DNA from 2 places in the Streptococcus lutetiensis genome. Region 2 is predicted to be linked to the other one. Evidence: predicted binding sites of a transcription regulator. Region 2 holds the regulator's gene; the other holds the start of a gene.
What was found. Region 2 encodes HrcA, which represses chaperone genes, less so after heat shock. Its sites were predicted from a motif close to TTAGCACTCNNNNNNNNNGAGTGCTAA; they were not measured.
Positions count from the first base shown of each region.

Region 1: a site for HrcA is predicted at 1,832-1,858, ahead of groES (co-chaperone GroES). Genes of this name have one in related genera too.

Region 1 is NZ_LS483403.1:122,104-125,531, reverse strand. Features, by position in the region: gene groL (chaperonin GroEL) at 1-1,176, opposite strand, end outside; gene groES (co-chaperone GroES) at 1,519-1,803, opposite strand; gene DQN23_RS00835 (ABC transporter ATP-binding protein) at 1,961-2,764, opposite strand; gene DQN23_RS00830 (ABC transporter substrate binding protein) at 2,764-3,428, opposite strand, start outside.
Region 2 is NZ_LS483403.1:246,620-250,047, forward strand. Features, by position in the region: gene DQN23_RS01420 (M15 family metallopeptidase) at 1-718, shown strand, start outside; gene DQN23_RS01425 (glycoside hydrolase family 73 protein) at 715-1,305, shown strand; gene hrcA (heat-inducible transcriptional repressor HrcA) at 1,440-2,474, shown strand; gene grpE (nucleotide exchange factor GrpE) at 2,520-3,059, shown strand; gene dnaK (molecular chaperone DnaK) at 3,141-3,428, shown strand, end outside.

The sequences.
Region 1 (3,428 bases), 120 kb from region 2:
CAATTTCATTTCTTTAAGAGCTGTTTCTGTAGCAGCACCAACTTTGATGACTGCAACACCACCAGCTAATTTAGCCAAGCGTTCTTGAAGTTTTTCACGGTCAAATTCTGATGTTGTTGAAACAAGTTGTGATTTAATCACATTGACACGGTTAGCGATAGCATCAGCATCACCAGCACCTTCAACGAGAACTGTGCTGTCTTTATCAACAGTTACTTTAGCGGCTTGACCAAGAGCTGCCATGTTAGCATCTTTCAACTCAAGACCAAGATCTTCTGTAATCACTGTAGCACCAGTCAAAATAGCGATATCTTCAAGCATTGCTTTACGACGGTCACCAAATCCTGGAGCTTTAACAGCTACAACGTTGAAAGTACCACGGATTTTGTTAAGGACAAGTGTTGGAAGAGCTTCACCATCAACGTCGTCTGCAATAATAAGAAGTGGACGACTTGTTTTGAGCACTTCTTCAAGAAGTGGTAAGATATCTTGAATGTTTGAGATTTTCTTATCTGTAATCAAGATGTATGGATTTTCAAGGTCAGCAACCATTTTTTCGTTGTCAGTAACCATGTATTGTGAAAGGTATCCACGGTCAAATTGCATACCTTCTACTACATCAAGTTCTGTTTCCATACCACGTGATTCTTCGATTGTGATAACACCATCATTACCAACTTTTTCCATAGCTTCTGAAATGTATTCACCAACTTTTTCAGAACGTGATGAAACGGCTGCGACTTGGGCAATAGCTTCTTTGTTAGCAACTGGTCGAGCGATTGATTTCAATTCGTCAACGGCCACTTTAACAGCTGCTTCGATACCACGACGGATACCGATTGGGTTAGCTCCAGCAGTCACGTTTTTAAGACCTTCACGAACAATTGCTTGTGTCAATACTGTGGCAGTTGTTGTACCGTCACCAGCGATGTCATTAGTTTTAGAAGCAACTTCTGAAACCAATTTTGCACCCATGTTTTCAAAGTGGTCTTCTAGTTCGATTTCTTTGGCAATTGTCACACCATCATTAGTGATAAGTGGTGAACCAAATGATTTTTCAAGAACAACATTACGACCTTTAGGGCCTAAGGTTACTTTAACAGTGTCTGCTAAAATATCAACCCCACGCATCATGCTTGCGCGTGCATCTGATGAAAATTTAATATCTTTTGCCATATCTATTCCCCTATTTGATTTCTATTATGTATTCCAAATAAAACTAAGTAGCTAAAAGCTATCTAGGTTGAAGACAAGACCTTTTTCTGATACTTTCTTTAGGTGGTGCGGTCGGCAGCGACTTCCTACGGAATTCCATACCTGAGTTTTGAGCCGAGAGTCTCAAAACTTCCGGGTGGCTGATTTATTACTATTTCAGCCACTTTCATCACAGCAGAAAGTATCGTTTTATTGCTTGCTTCACTCGCAAATAATCCTAAAATTCAACTGCAACAAATAATTAATTTTAGTTTATCTACATTCTAACTAAGTAACTAAAGGCTACTATTTTGTTAATTTATCTTATGCTACTACAGCTAAAATTTCTGCTTCATGAACGATAGTAACTGCATCGTCACCATCTTTCACTTCGACACCTGCACCAGTTTCAATAATCACTTTATCTCCAGCTGCAACACTTGGTGTGACCAATTCACCTGTCAATGTACGGGCACCAGTACCAACAGCTACAACAGTTGCCGTTTGTGTGCTTTCTTTGCCTGCGCCAGCAAGGACAAAACCACCAACTGTTTGTTCTTTTTCTTCTTCAACTTTCAAGACCACACGGTCACCTAATGGTTTCAACATGCTTTTGCCTCCAATATTTTTATTGTTGTTAGCACTCATTGCATAAGAGTGCTAGTGTTTACAAAAACTATTCTAACACTTGGTCAAAAATAGTCAAGAAAAAAACACTAAAAAAGACAACTTAGACCCTAAGTCATCTAAGTTGTCTTTTTTCTTATTATCCTAATACCAAAGCATCATCATTTAGGACTTGACCACTGTTTTTGCGGAAGAGGTTCATAAGCTGTGCGACGGTGAGATTTTTCTTTTCTTCGCCACGAACGTCCACGACGATTTTCCCGTGATAAAGCATGACGAGACGATTACCATACTCGATAGCATGTTCCATGTTGTGCGTAATCATCAAGGTTGTGAGTTTCTCTTCTTCAACGACTTTCTTAGTCAGCTGCATGACCATGTCACTTGTTTTGGGATCAAGGGCCGCAGTATGTTCATCAAGAAGAAGAATTTTGGGGCGCACCAAGGTTGCCATGGCAAGCGTTAGTGCTTGACGTTGCCCTCCTGATAAGAAAGACGCATCTATTTTCATACGATTTTCCAGTCCTAAACCAAGTTCTGTCAATGTTTCTTTGAACAATTCACGTTCTTGTTCAGTGACAGATTTTTTGAAGAAGCTGCGCTTTTTACCACGACGGTAAGCAATCGCCATATTTTCTTCAATTGTTAAATTGGTTGCTGTTCCCATTCGTGGGTCTTGAAAGACTCGACTAATGTCTTTTGAACGTGCGGCAACTGAAGTTTTACGAATAGACTGGCCATCTAGGACAATATCACCCTCATCAATGTCAACGACGCCTGCAATGGAATTCATAAGTGTTGATTTCCCAGCACCATTTCCCCCGATAACTGAGATAAAATCCCCTTGTTCGATATCCAAGTCAAGGCCACGCAAGACATGATTTTCATTAACGGTTCCTTTTTCAAAAGTTTTATGGATATTTGATAAGCTTAAAAGTGCCATTAGTCGTTACCTCCTGGAGTCAATGTTTTTGAGGGTTTAATGTGTAGTTTATTGCGAATTTCTGGAACATAAAGAATCAAAGCAAGAAGAACTGCTGAGGCCAATTTAAGCATTTGGGCATCCACATTCATGGCTAAGATAATAACAAGTACCAAGCGGTATAGAATTGATCCAAGAACAATTGACCAGAGGCGTTTACCAAGTGGCAAGTATTTGACAATCACTTCAGCCAAAATAATTGAAGCCAAGCCATTAACGATTGTTCCTGTTCCCATATTCATATCAGCGTAGCCGTTATTTTGCGCTAAGAGTGAACCAGCAAGAGCAATCAAACCATTTGAAACCATGTAACCTAGAATCTTCATACGGTCAACTTTAATCCCGTTAGCTTCACCCATAGCAAGGTTATCACCTGTCGCACGAAGAGCAAGTCCCATTTGTGTGTTCAACAAGACCACAAGTAATAGAATGACCAAAGCTACAAAGATAACACCAATCAAAATCACGGCGTAAAGTTTTGAAAGGCTGAGAGCTGACGTCATCACTGTTACAAGAGTTTCTTGACCAACTAGTGACACATTGGCACTACCCAAAACCAAAAGGTTAACAGAATAAAGAGCTGTTAACACGATAATCCCTGTTAAGAGCGCTGGAATTTTCATCT
Region 2 (3,428 bases):
TATTGTTGGAATTTTTGTTTTTGTTCAAGGAAATCAATTCACATTAAAGGGAAATACAAGAAATGTTTCTACTTCGGTGAGTCAAAGTTCATCAGCTAAGTCCTCTTCAGTAGCTGCTAAGAAAAAAGTAGCGAATTTACCTGATGTTTCAACCAAAGATTGGCAATTGGCCTTGGTAAATCGTGACCACATCACGCCAGAAATGAATCCTGATTTGACGCAGATTGATAATATTACGGTTGATTCACGTATTGCTGATGATGCTCGTAATTTCTTGGCTGCAGCGCAAGCTATTGACGCTAGTGAACACTTGATTTCTGGTTACCGAAGCGTTGCGTATCAGGAAGAATTGTTTAATTCATATGTATCGCAGGAAATGGCTGCTGACCCAAGTTTGACACAGTCTGCGGCAGAATATTTGGTTAAGACGTATTCACAACCGGCTGGGGCTAGTGAACACCAAACTGGTTTAGCCATGGATATGAGCACTGTCAATTACCTCAATCAAAGTGATGTTGATATTGTGGAAAAAGTAAAAGATATTGCACCTGAATATGGGTTTGTTCTTCGTTTTCCAAAAGGGAAAAGTGAGTCAACAGGTGTTGATTATGAAGATTGGCACTTCCGTTATGTTGGTAAAGAATCAGCAAAATACATGACTGATAATAATCTTAGCCTTGAAGAATACATTGCTTTGTTGAAGGAGAATAAACGATGAAATCTCGATTCTCTTTTGTTCAATTTCTTGTATTTTTGGCTGTTTTGGTTCTAGGTATTTTTTCACCGCTATATGCTCACCGAGCAACACCTAGTGCAAATAAAACAGAAAAAGTTTCCTATAATAAGTCGGAATTTTTTGCTGACATTGCACCAACGATTCAAGAAGTGGCAGAAGCTTATGGCGTGCGTCCGTCATTGGTGATAGCACAAGCGGCGTTAGAATCTGATTATGGTCAAAATTTGCTAGCTGTAAAATATCATAATCTCTTTGCTGTTTTTGCGCAGCTAGGAAATAAACCTGTGACTTTGAAATACAAACGTTATTTTGTCAATGAGTGGCAAACTGAAATTGGCCAATTTGCTGTTTATAAATCTTGGGATGATGCTATTTACGATTATTTTGATTTGCTGAAATCAGGTAAAATTCGTAATAGCGAAGGTGCTTATGACGTTATGGTTTCTAACAAAGGGTACAAGAAACCAGCACAAGCACTGCAAGATATGGGCTTTAGTTCAGACCCCAATTATGCGAGTAAATTGATTGCTATTATTGAAGAAAATGACTTAACAACATATGATAAATAATGGATTAGCACTCTAGTAAAAAGAGTGCTAATTTTTTATGCTTTTTCCTTGACACTGCTTTTTAGAGGAGTATAATAGAATTATAAATTAGCAGTCGAGGTAAATGAGTGCTAAAAGTTGAAAGGGGCGAGGTTATGATTACACAACGTCAAAGTGAAATTCTAAATTTAATCGTTGAATTGTTTACACAGACGCATGAACCTATTGGCTCTAAAACTTTGCAAGCAACTATCGATTCAAGTGGTGCTACCATTCGTAATGACATGGCTAAACTTGAAAAACTAGGGTTGCTTGAGAAAGCTCACACGTCTAGTGGGCGGATGCCAAGCGCTGCTGGATTTAAGTACTTTGTTGAGCATTCATTGAGTCTTGATAGTATCGATGAACGTGATATTTACCAAGTGGTTAAGGCTTTTGATTTTGAAGCTTTTAAGCTTGATGATATTTTACAAAGGGCAAGCCAAGTTTTGGCAGATATGACTGGTTATACATCAGTGATTTTGGATGTTGAGCCAGCTCGTCAAAAATTAACTGCCTTTGATATTGTTCAACTATCAAGTCATGACGCTTTAGCTGTTTTAACTTTGGATGAATCTAAACCAGCAACCATTCAGTTCGCCATTCCGAAAAACTTTATGTTAAAAGATTTGGTGACTTTGAAAGAAATTGTCGATGAACGTTTGCTTGGTCGCACGGTGATGGATATCCATTATAAGTTACGAACAGAAATTCCACAGGTTTTGCAAAAATACTTCACAGTGACAGATAATATTTTGGATTTGTTTGATTATATTTTTGCAGAATTGTTCAGAGAATTGGTTTTTGTAGCTGGTAAAGTTAATTCACTTGATTATGCTGATTTGGGAACTTATCGTTTCTTGGATAATGACCAGCGAGTGGCGGTTGCGCTTCGCTCTTTAATGAAAGAAGATGAAATTGCCAATGTTCAGGTTGCAGATAGTCAAGAGCCGGCTTTAGCAAATGTGACTGTTTTGACACATAAGTTTCTGATTCCTTATCGTGGATTTGGGCTCCTTAGCTTGATTGGTCCCATTGATATGGATTATCGCCGAAGCGTTAGCTTGGTTAATGTTATCGGGCGAGTTTTAGCGATGAAACTTGGTGATTACTACCGATATCTTAATAGTAATCATTACGAAGTCAACTAAGTTTAGTAATTAATTTAATTTGGTAAAAAGATAGGGAGGGACACAGTGTCAGAAGAAACTAAAAACGAAGAACTTCAAGAAGAAGTTGAAGCCACTGATGTTGTGACTGAAGAAAAAACAAAAGAACAGCCTCAAGAAGAGGCTCAAAACGAAGAATTGCAAAAAGCACTTGAACGTGCTGAAGATTTTGAAAATAAATACCTTCGAGCACATGCTGAAATGCAAAATATTCAACGCCGTGCTAACGAAGAACGTCAGCAATTACAAAAATACCGTTCACAAGATTTAGCAAAAGCTATTCTACCAAGTTTGGATAACTTGGAACGAGCTCTTGCTGTTGAAGGTTTGACTGACGATGTTAAAAAAGGTCTTGAAATGACACGCAATAGCCTTGTTCGTGCGCTTAACGAAGAAGGTGTTGAAGAAGTGGTTGTTGAGAACTTTGACCACAACTTGCACATGGCAGTTCAAACACTTCCAGCGGATGATGAACATCCAGTGGATAGCATTGCACAAGTTCTTCAAAAAGGTTATAAACTTCACGAACGCTTGTTGCGTCCTGCAATGGTTGTTGTTTACAACTAATTGCAAACCCGACCGCAATGTCATTAAACTATAACAGAAAGCATAAAAAGATAAAATCATATAAAAAAAGAGGGATAGAAGATGTCTAAAATTATTGGTATTGACTTAGGTACAACAAACTCAGCTGTTGCAGTTCTTGAAGGAACTGAATCAAAAATCATTGCAAACCCAGAAGGTAACCGTACAACTCCATCAGTTGTTTCATTCAAAAACGGTGAAATCATCGTTGGTGATGCTGCAAAACGTCAAGCAGTAACAAACCCAGATACAGTTATCTCTATCAAATCTAAAATGGGTACTTCTGAAAAAGTATCTGCAAACGGTAAAGAATACACTCCACAAGAAATCTCAGCAATGATTCTTCAATAC